Regions from separate parts of the Hymenobacter sp. 5516J-16 genome, predicted to be linked through region 2. Evidence: riboswitches for the same ligand, from Rfam matches in the RefSeq annotation. Region 2 holds a riboswitch; each other region holds the start of a gene.

Region 1 (3,204 bases), 2.0 Mb from region 2:
AAGAAACAGATGAACACGCTTCGCGACGGCCATAAACACCATATTTGTACCTATTGAATGATTAATATTCCTGTTACTTTTTTAAAGTTTAACCAAAGATATATAAGAATATAAGTTACAGGGTACCCGGTAGTAATTCATCCGAGAGCTGCCCATAAAAGCATATCGCAAAAGCGGCCAACCTCAGCATACTGCCTGTACCGAATGGTCATAAAAAAACCTCTCCGTTGAATACAGAGAGGCTTTTTTGTTGCGAAGCGAAAAGATACCAGCGCTTATTCTTTTTCAAGGCGCAGCTCAGCACCCTCGGGGCTACGGAGCGTGAGCTTGTCGTCGGTGAGCGTTACTACGTCGAAGGTGTTGCTCTGGGCAGCTCCATCAGGCGTCATAGTGATTTTCTTACCGGCCTGGTCAAACTCATACTTGCCATTTACGGCACCAGCAGGAGAGGTCATGTTATACTGCTTGTTGGCAAAGAAGGTGATGCGCTCATCCTCCTGAGCATCCGTCTGTTTTACTTTGTCACCGCTGGCGCTCAGCTCTTTATCGGTTTTCCAAACTTTGCTTTCGGTGCCATACAGCATGTTCACGCCTTCTACTTTGCCTTCTTTGCTGCCGCAGGAAGCAGTGAAAAGTACCAGTAACATGAGCAGGCTAGCTAGGTAGCGCAAGGGAGCGGAATTAGTTTTCATGGGGCAGGGAGATAAGTTAAAATGAGGGAGAAATACCACCAAGCAGGACACTTGGTATTGCGCCTCTTACGGGGCAATTCCGCAAGATGTTCAGCCTAGAATTATGCGCATGCGCCGGATACAACTTATTGTTGGCCTTGGCGTAAGAGCCAAAACCGACGCCCTTTTCCTGCCCTGCAAGTCGGTCGTTTCTTCCACATTTACTTGCATTTACCACTATGGGACTGTTTGATTTCCTTTCCAACGACGGCGAAAAAAAACCCGTTGCTCCTGCTCCTAAACCTGCCGCTGGCGGCGCCACCGATTTCTTCGGCAACGCTAACCAGCCCGCTGCCCAGCCGGCAGCTGCTCAGGCCGACAAATACACGGTAGTAAGCGGCGATTCGCTTTCTAAAATTGCCAAGAACCACTACGGTGACGCCTCCAAGTGGCATCAGATATACGATGCCAATAAGGCAACCATCGGCGCCAATCCCGACCACATTGAGGTAGGCCAGGTGTTGACTTTACCTAAGATTTAAGCCTAGGCTATATCTAGAAATTATCCTAAAAAGCCACTCATAAACGAGTGGCTTTTTTTGTGGCCTACCCATGCTTTTTCGTACGAGTATGTTTGCGGTAACGGACAGGCGCATGCCAAATTTTTCCGATAACGTAGAGAGTTGTAGTTCTTGCAACTAGCTTTATGAGATAGAGCAACGGATACTTTGTGTTTGAAAATCAGCGGCTTGAATCGTCGTATTGGCTTTAGCACCTTCTAAGGGCTGTAGTCAGCCACCGCGGTAAAAAATTTTGCTACCCTATTGCATATATCAAAACCGCTGCTATACCTTTGCAATACCAACCCGGTACTCCCCCGCTCGCGGCGGGGTAGTTTTCATAAGATTTATACAGAAGCGGCGAGAGAACAGGCTCCCTGACCCGCTGGCAACCTTCGACCGCGCGAAAGGTGCCAATTCCTGCCCGACCAGCTTAGCTGGCGGGGCATATAACTCAGGAGTACCATGGAAAACACCCTCGCTTTCGCCCCTTTCTACCCCACTGCCTTGGTCGCTTTGTTGCGCCCTACCAGGTCGTGGGGTTTCTGTGTTTCGGTAGCTGCTCCAGCTTTCCGGCGAATGCGAATGCGCTGCTGTAGCGCGTGTTGTTGCTGTTGCTAGCCTGGCTCCCGGCTAGCTAATCCCTTCCTCTTTCTTGGCCTGATTCTGCGGTGACCCACAGTGGCACCCGAGGCCCGCCTGCATCCCCAATCAGCTTCAGAAGCACTTTCTGACTGGTTCCGGTGCGGCCCCCGCTGCGCCTCATCGTGGCTTTCTCTTCGCGTTTTCGCTCCCTCATTTCCTGTCCAAACGGTCTTTAACCCAGCCTTGCCATGTCCACGCAGAACCTCCACTTCGAGACCCTACAACTCCACGCCGGCCAGCAGCCCGACCCCGTAACTGGTTCCCGCGCCGTACCGCTCTACCAAACTACCAGCTACGTGTTCAAAAATGCCGAGCACGGGGCCAACCTGTTTGCCCTGAAGGAGTTCGGCAACATCTACACCCGCCTGATGAACCCCACCACCGACGTGTTCGAGCAGCGTGTGGCGGCTCTGGAGGGCGGAGTAGCAGCTCTGGCGGTTTCCTCGGGGCAGGCGGCGCAGTTCATTGCCCTCAACAACATTCTGCAGGCCGGCGACAATTTTGTGAGCACCACGCACCTGTATGGCGGCACCTACAACCAGTTCAAGGTAGCGTTTAAGCGCTTGGGTATTGAGGTGCGCTTCGCCGATGGCGACCAGCCGGAGAAGTTTGAGGCCCTGATAAACGAGAATACCAAGGCCATCTACCTGGAAACCATTGGCAATCCGAGCTTTAGCATCCCGGACTTTGAGCGCATTGCCGCCATTGCCGACAAGCACGATCTGCCCCTCATCGTGGACAATACGTTTGGTGCGGGCGGCTACCTGTTTCGGCCCCTGGAGCACGGCGCCCACATTGTGGTAGAATCGGCGACGAAGTGGATTGGCGGCCACGGCACCTCTATTGGGGGCGTGATTGTGGACGGCGGCACATATGACTTTGGCAATGGCAAGTTCCCGCAGTTTACGGAGCCTTCCGAGGGCTACCACGGGCTGGTGTTCAATGATGTATTCGGGAAAGGCGGGCCGTTTGGCAACATTGCCTTTATCATTCGGGCCCGGGTGGAAGGCCTACGCGACTTCGGTCCTTCCCAAAGCCCATTTAATGCCTGGCAGCTGATTCAGGGCCTGGAAACGCTGAGCCTGCGCGTAGACCGCACCGTAGAAAACGCCCTGCGCGTGGCTACCTGGCTGGAGCAGCACCCGCAGGTAGAAGCCGTGAACTACCCCGGCCTCAAGAGCAGCCCCTACCACACCCTGGCCCAGAAATACCTGAAGCGCGGCTACGGCGGGGTGCTCACCTTCGCCATCAAAGGCTCCAAGGAAACGGCCACGCAGTTTATTGATAATCTGAAACTGGTCAGCCACCTAGCCAACGTGGGCGACGCC
Region 2 (3,204 bases):
AGGGCTGCCGCCGTGCTCCAGGCATCCAGCGAGGGCGCTTCCTCGCCCTTAATGTCGTTGAGGTTCAGCTCGGCAATCAGGGACAGGTCGTAGCCTAGGTCCTCGCTGCGCTGGGCCAGCGTTTTCACGTAGTCCCAGTCGGCGCGCATGTTTTCGTCCTCTACGTTGCGCAGCCACCCGCCAAAAACGGGCATCCAATATCCGTACCGCATGGCTTAGTGAATAGAAGCCGCTACCGGCTGTTGGGTGGAGAATACGGCATCAGTGGCCGCCGGCTGGCTACCGGGGTTGGGGCGCCAATCTGGGTTTCGAGGTAGTCCACAAAGCGGGCGTAGGGGTCGAAGCCTACCACGTTCACGGCGTCGGCCACGAAGTTGGACAGGGCGTTGATGTCGTAGAACAGTACGTCGCCGGTGCGGTCGTCAATCAGGTACTCGATGCCTCCCACGTCGATTTTGGCGGCGGCCACAATGCGCTCCACGGCTTCCACTACCTCAGCCGGGGGCGTGAAAGCTTCTACCTGAATGCCTTTCTTGGGGGCCTCGGTGAGGCAGAAGTCGCCGGCGGCGGGCTCCTCCGGAATCTGGCAGATTTCGGCGGGGCACAGGTTGAAGCTCTCCCCAGTGGTGTACACCTTCATGGCGTAGAGGAACTTGCCGTTCAGAGTTTCCACGCGGTGAATGTTGCCGCCGCGGGGCGTCACGTACTCCTGCACCAGGGCCGTCTGGTCGATGCCCAGGTCGATTTGCCCGGCCGCCACGGCGGCTTCTACGCCCTCTATCGTGTCGAAGCGGATGATGCCCGCGCCGCTACCCCCGATGTTTACTTTTACCACGATGGGGAATTGCAGCTGGCGGGCCGCATCGGGCACGCGAGAGGCGTGGTTAATTACGAAAGACTTCGGAAACTTCAGGCCCAGCGAGGCAAACAGGCTGAGCTGGCGGGCCTTGTTGGTTTCGATGGCCGTAGCGCCCGAGCCGTTGATGATGCGGGTACCAATGCGCTCCAGGTGGGTAGCGTAACCGGCCGTATGGAAGATGCCCTGACCGTGGCCGCGCAGGTAGGCCGAGGAGCTCATGCGGTTGACTACCAGCGAGTAGCGACTCTCGGTTTCCAGCGGGTCGAAGAGGTGGTGGGCGGCGTCGATTTTCTCGTAGGGCAGGCCGCGGCGGTCCAGCTCGGCAAACAGAGGCTTAAACCACTCGGGGTGTTCGAAATAAATGCCAATCGGCTTCACAGACTGTGACATGCGAGGAGAATGAAGAACTAGAAAGTAGAAATCAGCGGAAGTTGCCGCCCTCATTCGGGCAGCAAAACAGGCAAGCCCGGACGGGGTAGGGGCTGGCGGAAAGGCGCGGGCAAACCGAGAAACCGGAGCTTGGGTGCGCGAAACGAGGTAGGAAGAAAAGCCCCGCGGGGAAAGTAGCAGCGCTACTGGGCTGGTCTACTTAGGGAGGAAATAGTCAGGTAGTAGTTTTACCAGCAGCGCATTGCGCGCAAAGAGCCAGCGGCAAAAGCAGTACCCAGCGGTTCTTACCTACCCAACCAGCGGCGTACAGACCGCCCAACAACACGTGCCACAACATCCATGCTGTACGGAAGCAGGGGTGGCGGGAGCGGGGGCGAAGTGCGGGAAGCGGTTCACGGTACGTTGTTTTTATATGGTCAGGAGTTGGCACCGTTTCAGTCTTACTGAAGGTTGCCGGCGTTTCGTCGAGCCTGTCTCTCCACGCCTCTGTATAAAAACAATCCTTTCAGGTAAAGAATTGAGTGGGGCAAAGGTAAACCCGCTGGGTCCACACTGCCAAATTTTCTTTGGCCAGTGGCGCTGGCGTCGGGCGAGAGGTCCGGGCAAAGCCTGGTGAGCCATGCCGCGTGCCCCCGAAGCTAGCGGGAGGGAAACCAGTGCAGGCCGCCGGGAGGATTTGCGGGCCAAAAGCTGCGCTACCTACTCCAATTCAGCGGACAAGCCTGGTTGACTTATGCATGTTGATAGTCAGGAAATTATGTTGGGCTGTTATTGAGGTAAAAATGGATGTAATTAATTTTTATTATGAATATTTATATAAATCTTTATACATATTGCTGTTCAATAGGTGCCCGTCGGGCGTGTTCAATTTCCCCACCAGTTATACCGTATTCGCATGAAAAAAACCGGAGTACTCATGGCCGCTCTCCTGACCAGCGGCGCTGCCATTGCGCAGGACAACACCCAAACCTCCACCAGCTACGGCAGCAACAACCGCGTGACGGTGGAGCAAACGGGCCGCTCAAACACGGCCATTGCCCGCCAGAACGACGCGGCCGTGAATGGGGGCAGTAGCAGTGGCAATAATAACGAGGTGACCCAGACCCAGGCCGGCAGCCAGCATGTGGCTCAAACCGACCAGATGGGTAACCGCCAGCAGGCCGTGCAGGTGCAGCTTTCGGATGTGAGCCGGGGCGCTAATGGGGCCCGCATCCGGCAGGGCTCCACTGCCGCGAACAGCGACGGCAACTACGCCAGCCAATACCAGGGGGCTTCAGCCATAGTGCTTCCATTGAGCAGGCAAGCGGGGCCAACTATGCCACCCAAAACCAAAGCGGCCGCAATGCTTTTGCTACCATTTTTCAGAGCACAGGCAATAACAACCGCGCCACTCAGGACCAGAATACCAATGTGTTCGGAGGTACTGCCGCGGCCCGGCAGTTGGGGGCTAACAACACCTCTAGCCAGCAGCAGAACAGCTCTGGCCAGTCGGCCTCGGCTAGCGTGCTGCAGCAGGGCGACAATAATGCGGCCAGCCAGCAGCAGCAGAACCTGAGTGGCATCATGAGCGCCAGCATTGGTCAGCTGGGCAACAACAATGCGGCAGCGCAGGCGCAGAGCAGCCAGGGCAGTGCGTCTTCTTCGGTCTTCATTCAGCAAACCGGCAACAACAACGCCGCTACGCAAACGCAAAACCACTCCGGTTCTTTCGGCACCGTGGCGGCCACGGCCACCCAAACTGGCAACAACAACGCCGCTACCCAAAGCCAGACGGGCGTGATGTCAGTAAGCGCTGCGGCTACTCAGAATGGCAACCGCAACGAGGCCACCCAAACGCAGGTCAATACAGCATTTTCGGGGGCAACTGTTCTGCAGATGGGCAATAACAACACGGCCACGCAGCGCCAGCAAAACGCCGGCTTTGTACAGGCTGCCATTGAGCAGGAGGGTAACCG
Region 3 (3,204 bases), 1.7 Mb from region 2:
ACGAGAAGTAAAATATTGGTGGGCAGAGTGGAGTACAGATTAGCCGCTGGAATGGGCTGCGGTTCGTTGAACGTGTTGAAATCGGGTAGCTGCCAGGCTAGTAGTGCCCGCGAGTCCCGGTCGCTCTGGTAGTATTCCACCCGCAAGGCGTAGTAGCTCCCAGCTTTCATTTTCAGGTGGGTTGTGGAAACCGTTACGGGCTGATCGTGCCAGGAATCCAGCACTTTCTTCCCGCCGATCCAGACGCGCATCCCGTCGTCGGTAGCAATCTGGAAGGTGTACACCCCCGTTACCGGGGCATATACGTGGCCTGCCCAACGCACCGAGAAGTACTCGCCCGGCACGCCCGGTCCCGGCGACACAAAGTGGTTGCCGCTGGGCCCAACAGTCCAATTGAAGTCGATTGCTGCATCGGTGCGAGTCAGCACTAGCTTCTCAAACTTTTTACCCTCGTAGTACTGTCCACGCAAGCCCGAGCCGGCCTGGTGTTGAGCCAGCGTCCAGCTGCTCAGCAGGCATAAGCAGCCCGCTAACAATTTCTGACACAGAGAGGATAGCATCATAGTCGCAGACATCTAACGTATTGACCACAAAATGAACAAAATGCCAGGCCGCACGAACTTTATTCAATGAGCAGGCCCATTCCGTACAACGAACCATTCAGCTAAGCCTATATACTTCTGCGAAGCAAACCGTGCAGCAAGCCACCAACTTGCTGTTGCTACCCGCCTGTAGAAACGCGACACTCCACGTCGTGTCGGTGAGCAGTAAGCATTGGACGATGTGAGTTAAACAACTTCAGCAACGACTGAGACGCGAAGCGTCGCGTCTTCTGCAGGCGTGCAGCCTGAAAGCGAATGCCTCTACCTCCCTCCCAAAACTTCCCGGATTGAATTTCGAAGATTCCAGTTGTATCTTCGCCCTGTTACTTATCCAGAAAGACCGAGGGATTGGGCCCAACGACGTCTTAGCAACCTGAAATAAAACAAGGTGCTAATTCCCTTTCCAGGCCGCTTGGGCGGTTTGGAAGAAGATAAGAACAGGACTCGCGCCCCCACGCGGCTCTTTCTGGATAGGCACTTTTTTGCTGCCGATTTTCTTAGAAGAGCCGATATGTCGACGACCCTCCACCGCCCCCACTCCCGCTGCACGACATCCTGGCCCAGCGCGTCCTGATTCTGGACGGCGCCATGGGCACCATGATTCAGCGTCACAAGCTGGAAGAGGCTGATTTCCGGGGCACCCGCTTCGCGAATCATCCCAAACCCCTGCGCGGCAACAACGACCTGCTCAGCCTCACCCGCCCCGACATCATCAGGGGCATTCACGCCGATTACTTTGCGGCCGGGGCCGACATGGTGGAAACCAACACGTTCAGCGGCACCACCATCGCCCAGGCCGACTACGGCCTGGAGGACATCGTGTATGAGTTGAACTATGAGTCGGCGCGCATAGCCCGGGAGGTAGCCGACGAATTTACAGCTCAGAACCCCGCCAAACCTCGCTTCGTGGCCGGCGCCATCGGGCCCACCAACCGCACTGCCTCCCTGTCACCCGACGTAAACCGTCCCGGCTTCCGGGCCGTGACCTTCGATGAGCTGGCTACCGCCTACCATGAGCAAGTGCGCGGCCTCGTGGAAGGCGGCTCCGACGCCCTGCTCATTGAAACCATCTTCGACACCCTGAACGCCAAGGCGGCGCTGTACGCGGTGCAGAAGTTCTTCGACGAAGGTGGCCGGGTAGTGCCCATCATGATTTCCGGTACCATCACCGACGCTTCCGGCCGCACCCTTTCTGGCCAGACGGTGGAGGCTTTCTGGAACTCCATTCGCCACTTGCCTCTGCTGAGCGTGGGTTTGAACTGCGCCCTCGGCGCCGACCAGCTGCAGGTGTACATCAAGGAGCTGAGCCGCATTGCCGACGTGCACATTTCCGCCTACCCCAACGCTGGCCTCCCGAATGCCTTCGGCGGCTACGACGAGTCGGCCCAGGAATTTGCGGGCGTGGTGGAAAACTACCTCAAGGAAGGCCTCGTGACGGTGGTAGGTGGATGTTGCGGCACCACGCCCCAGCACATCGGCGAGCTAAGCAAGCTGGCGGAGCGGTACGAACCGCGGAGGTTGGCCTCACCCCAACCCCTCCCCGGTGGGGAGGAGCTTAGATTAGCTTCTGCTGATAGGATAACCAACATGTCTGGCACCCCTCCCCACCGGGGAGGGGCCGGGGTGGGGTAACCCGCCTCGCCGGCCTCGAACCGTTCAACATCACCCCCGACAGCCTGTTTGTGAACGTGGGCGAGCGGTGCAACGTGACCGGCTCCCGCGCCTTTGCCCGCCTTATCCGGACCGGTAACTACGAGGCCGCCCTGCAAGTAGCCCGCGACCAGGTGGAAGGCGGTGCCCAGGTCATCGACGTGAACATGGACGAAGGCATGCTCGACTCGGAGCAGGCCATGACCACCTTCCTGCACCTAATTGCCTCGGAGCCCGACATTTCGCGGGTGCCGATTATGCTGGACTCTTCGAAGTGGAGCGTGCTGGAAGCCGGCCTTAAGTGTGTGCAAGGCAAGAGCATCGTCAACTCCATTTCCTTGAAAGAAGGCGAGGAAACCTTCAAGGAGCGGGCCCGCACCGTGCGAGCTTACGGCGCCGCCATGGTGGTCATGGCCTTCGATGAGAACGGCCAGGCCGATACCCTGGAAAAGCGCATCGACATCTGCCGGCGCAGCTACGATATTCTGGTAAATGAAGTCGGCTTCCCGGCCGAGGACATCATCTTCGACCCCAACATCCTGACGGTGGGCACCGGCATGGAGGAGCACCGCAACTACGCCCTAGACTTCATCGAGGCCGTGCGGTGGATCAAGCAGAACCTGCCCGGCGCCCTCACCAGCGGCGGCGTCAGCAACATCAGCTTCTCCTTCCGCGGCAACGATGTAGTGCGCGAGGCCATGCATTCGGCCTTCCTCTACCACGCCATCCGGGCCGGCTTGGATATGGGCATTGTGAACCCCAGCCAGCTGGCCGTGTACGACGAAGTGCCGAAGGACCTGCTGGAATTGGTGGAAGACGTGCTCCTGAACCGTCGCCCCGACGCCACCGAGCGCCTCGTAGACTTCGCCGACACGGTAAAGCAGAAGGACAAAACGGAGGTAGTAGCCGACGCCTGGCGTAGCCTGCCCGTAGCCGAGCGCCTGCAGCACGC
Region 4 (3,204 bases), 310 kb from region 2:
CAGGGACACCATCATTACCAAGCAGGTTAGGATGCCCAAGATGGGCACCAGCGGCACCAGCGGCGTGCGGAAGCCGCGGGGGCATTGGGTTCTTTCTTGCGCATGATAAGCACGCCGATGCACACCATCACGAAGGCCAGCAAAGTGCCGATAGACGTCATTTCGCCAACTACCGCAATGGGCACGAATCCAGCGAATAGGGCAATAAACAAGCCCAGCAGCAGCCCCGATTGTAAGGGCGTGCCGAACCGCTCGTGCACGCGCGCAAACACCGGCGGCAGCAGCCCATCCTTGGCCATGGCAAAAAACACGCGAGTCTGGCCCAGCAAATCCACCAGAATTACGGAGGTGTAGCCGATGATGATGGCCAGAATAACGGCCGACGAAAGCCAGGCGTAGGGCGTTTTCTCGATGGCAATGGCTACAGGGGCGGCACTGTTTTTGAACTCGGTGTAGTTAGCCAGGCCCGTGAGTACGTGTCCAAATAGCACAAACAGCACCGTACAAATCAGTAGGGAGCCGATGATGCCGATGGGCATGTTTTTCTGCGGATTCTTGGTTTCCTGGGCCATGGTGGCCACAATGTCAAAGCCGATGAATACGAAGAACACCACGCCCGCCCCGCGCAGAATCCCACTCCAACCAAACTCCCCGAACTCCCCCGTATTCTGCGGAATGTAGGGCTGATAGTTGGCGGGGTCGATGTACTGCCACCCTAAGGCAATAAACACGAGCACCACCGACACTTTTAGCGTAACCACAATGGCGTTAAACCACGCTGAGCCTTTGGTGCCGCGCACTACAATCAGTGTGATAATCAACACAATAAGCATGGCCGGAATATTTACCAGACCATGTACTTCGGTGCCGTTGGCCAACTTGGCCGTCTCGAACGGCGACATCACCAGCTGCGGGGCAGGTGAATGTTGTACTTGCTTAGAAACTTCAGCAGATACTGCGACCAGCTAATGGACACGGCCGCCGCCCCCACAGAGTATTCCAGAATCAAGTCCCACCCGATAATCCAGGCAAACAGCTCGCCCATGGTAGCGTAGGCGTAGGTGTAGGCCGAGCCAGCCACGGGCACCATGGCGGCAAACTCAGCGTAGCACAGGGCTGAGAAGGCGCACCCCACGGCGGCTACCACAAACGAGAGCGTCACGGCCGGACCGGCATTGTTGGCGGCAGCAATGCCGGTCAGCGAAAACAGGCCCGCGCCGATAATTACCCCAATGCCAATGGCAATCAGGCTGAAGCCGCCCAGACTTCGTTTTAGGGTGTGGGCGCCGGTTTCGGCCGCCTCCTGCCGTAGCAGTTCCAATGATTTTTTGAGCATAAAAAGCAAGCGCCAACTTCCTGGTTGGCTGGTAAAAAAGAGTTCGGTTGTAGGACTACTCCAGGTGCCGACGGAAGGCATTGCGCACTAAGTCCGCTTGGTTATTAAACTAGGCTGTGGCGGTGCGCAAAAAATGCAAGCCAACAATTAAGCGGCTCTTAGACCGAAGCCACACCCCCAGAGAAAAACCACGGGCAACCTCACTACTACCTGTTTAGGCCAAGTAGCCATGCCGGTTACGCGGGTAGGCGACTTAACTTCAGCAGCAACAACACCCGCTGCCACACCACCGCTGCTCTCGGGCAGACGCGCGGAAGCGAGCAGTAAAAACTACGAAACGGGCACGACGGCAGGGGCAAAAGTCCACGGCTTGTTGTTTTTATATGGTCAGGAATTGGCACCGTTCCAGCAGTTGCGGATGGTTGCCGACGCGTCAGTGAGCCTGTCTCTCAGCGCCTCTGTATAAAAACAATCCTTTGGGCTAGAAAGAATTGATGGGGCAAAGGTAGAACCGGAATGCGGGTCCTGCAAACGAGAAGCTCAACGCCCGGTTTACCCTACCTACCGGCCTGGCTCAGGACCCAGGCAATAGATAAAACAACTATCTCTCTTACCTACTAACTACTTGACCGCAAGCACCTTATACGCAACGATGTATTTTCTTGGGCAAGGTTTAACCTAAAAATTTAAATTTTTTCAGAACCTGTTAAGCTCCCCTTCTGGTCAAAGTTGGCATCTGAGTTGCCTACTGACGTAGCAGAAGCACAAAAGCCTGTTCCGGACCACGGCCTGCTTCTTTCACTGAATTTAACCTATCCAACATAGCCATGAAAAAGCTCCTCGTTCTCTTCGCCGCTTTCTCCTTTTCCGTTGCCGCCGCCTCGGCCCAGACTACGCCCGTAAAAGCGGCCCACGGCCAGCACCACAAGGGCGCCAAAGCCAACAAAACGCCCGAGCAGCGCGCCGAGCAAAAAGCCAAGAGCCTAAGCCAGAAGCTCGGCCTCACGGCGGCCCAAACCGAGCAGGTGCGTCAGCTGCACTTAGCCCGCTTCCAGGAAATGCGGGCCCAGCGCACCCAAACGGCCTCGGCCGCCGATAAGCAGCAGCGCCACCAGGCCATGAAAGCCAGCAAGGATCGGTACGAAGCCCAGCTCAAGCAGATTTTGAGCGCCGAGCAGTACACTAAGTATGCGCAGCTACAGGCACAAAAGCAGGCCAAGCACAAAGGCCAGCACGAGCAGCGCAAAGCCAAAAGCTAAACCTGTTGTTCCCTAAAAAAAGCCCCGTTTCCTTGCAGGAGATGGGGCTTTTCTGTTGGTGTAGCATCCGCGTGTACTGGCTTTAGGCTGAGTGGGGCCAGCATTCATTGAGCTGTTCAGGTCACGGGAACAGGGGTAGCGGGGGTAGCTTCGTTGGCGGCGTGTAGCCACCGCAGGCGGTAGCAGTTCATGGCCGTATCACCGAGCTGCTCTAGCAGGCGGTAGTTGGCCACGGCGCCCACGGCGGCCCCAATGACGGGCACCAGTTGGGCCATCTTGGCTAAGTCGATGTAGTCGCGGTACTCCTGTTGGAAGGTGCGCCAGTCGAACTCGTGCACGTCGGTGGGCAGGGTGTGGCGGTAAGCGTCCCAGTTGGCCACGCGCTGGTACACGTCGTTGCGAGTGTGCTGGCTGCTGAACGCCAGTTGAAAGATGTGAAGCAAAAACAGGCGCTCAGTATAGTCGCGCACATCGTAGCCATACAGCGCCGCTACGTCGAACAGAAATTTTAGCTTCAGGCCCAGCAGCAGCGGAAAGTCGGCCAGCCCGAGCAGGAAGCCACCGGCCCCGGTCACGGCGCCCTCGGCGGCAGCCGTGTTGCGGTAGTAG

Evidence for each region. A riboswitch is a leader RNA that binds a small molecule or an ion and turns the genes downstream of it on or off. The one in region 2 is predicted to bind S-adenosylmethionine.
Region 1: it holds a riboswitch for S-adenosylmethionine, as region 2 does, so the genes downstream of both, MUN84_RS08810 (O-acetylhomoserine aminocarboxypropyltransferase/cysteine synthase family protein) here and MUN84_RS18920 (RimK family alpha-L-glutamate ligase) in region 2, are expected to answer to the same signal.
Region 3: it holds a riboswitch for S-adenosylmethionine, as region 2 does, so the genes downstream of both, metH (methionine synthase) here and MUN84_RS18920 (RimK family alpha-L-glutamate ligase) in region 2, are expected to answer to the same signal.
Region 4: it holds a riboswitch for S-adenosylmethionine, as region 2 does, so the genes downstream of both, MUN84_RS24215 (amino acid permease) here and MUN84_RS18920 (RimK family alpha-L-glutamate ligase) in region 2, are expected to answer to the same signal.

Annotation. Positions count from the first base shown of each region.
Region 1 covers NZ_CP095058.1:1,783,732-1,786,935, forward strand. The annotation lists gene MUN84_RS08800 (lipocalin family protein) at 276-692, opposite strand; gene MUN84_RS08805 (LysM peptidoglycan-binding domain-containing protein) at 911-1,213, shown strand; SAM riboswitch class I at 1,576-1,687, shown strand; gene MUN84_RS08810 (O-acetylhomoserine aminocarboxypropyltransferase/cysteine synthase family protein) at 2,065-3,204, shown strand, end outside.
Region 2 covers NZ_CP095058.1:3,820,213-3,823,416, forward strand. The annotation lists gene MUN84_RS18915 (LLM class flavin-dependent oxidoreductase) at 1-212, opposite strand, end outside; gene MUN84_RS18920 (RimK family alpha-L-glutamate ligase) at 233-1,249, opposite strand; SAM riboswitch class I at 1,655-1,746, opposite strand; gene MUN84_RS18925 (hypothetical protein) at 2,271-2,510, opposite strand; gene MUN84_RS18930 (hypothetical protein) at 2,660-3,204, shown strand, end outside.
Region 3 covers NZ_CP095058.1:2,114,242-2,117,445, forward strand. The annotation lists gene MUN84_RS10520 (OmpA family protein) at 1-563, opposite strand, end outside; SAM riboswitch class I at 927-1,040, shown strand; partial or broken gene metH (methionine synthase) at 1,191-3,204, shown strand, end outside.
Region 4 covers NZ_CP095058.1:4,125,927-4,129,130, reverse strand. The annotation lists gene MUN84_RS24225 (amino acid permease C-terminal domain-containing protein) at 1-15, opposite strand, end outside; gene MUN84_RS24220 (APC family permease) at 27-902, opposite strand; gene MUN84_RS24215 (amino acid permease) at 902-1,336, opposite strand; SAM riboswitch class I at 1,713-1,805, opposite strand; gene MUN84_RS20445 (DUF4890 domain-containing protein) at 2,164-2,595, shown strand; gene MUN84_RS20440 (EcsC family protein) at 2,712-3,204, opposite strand, start outside.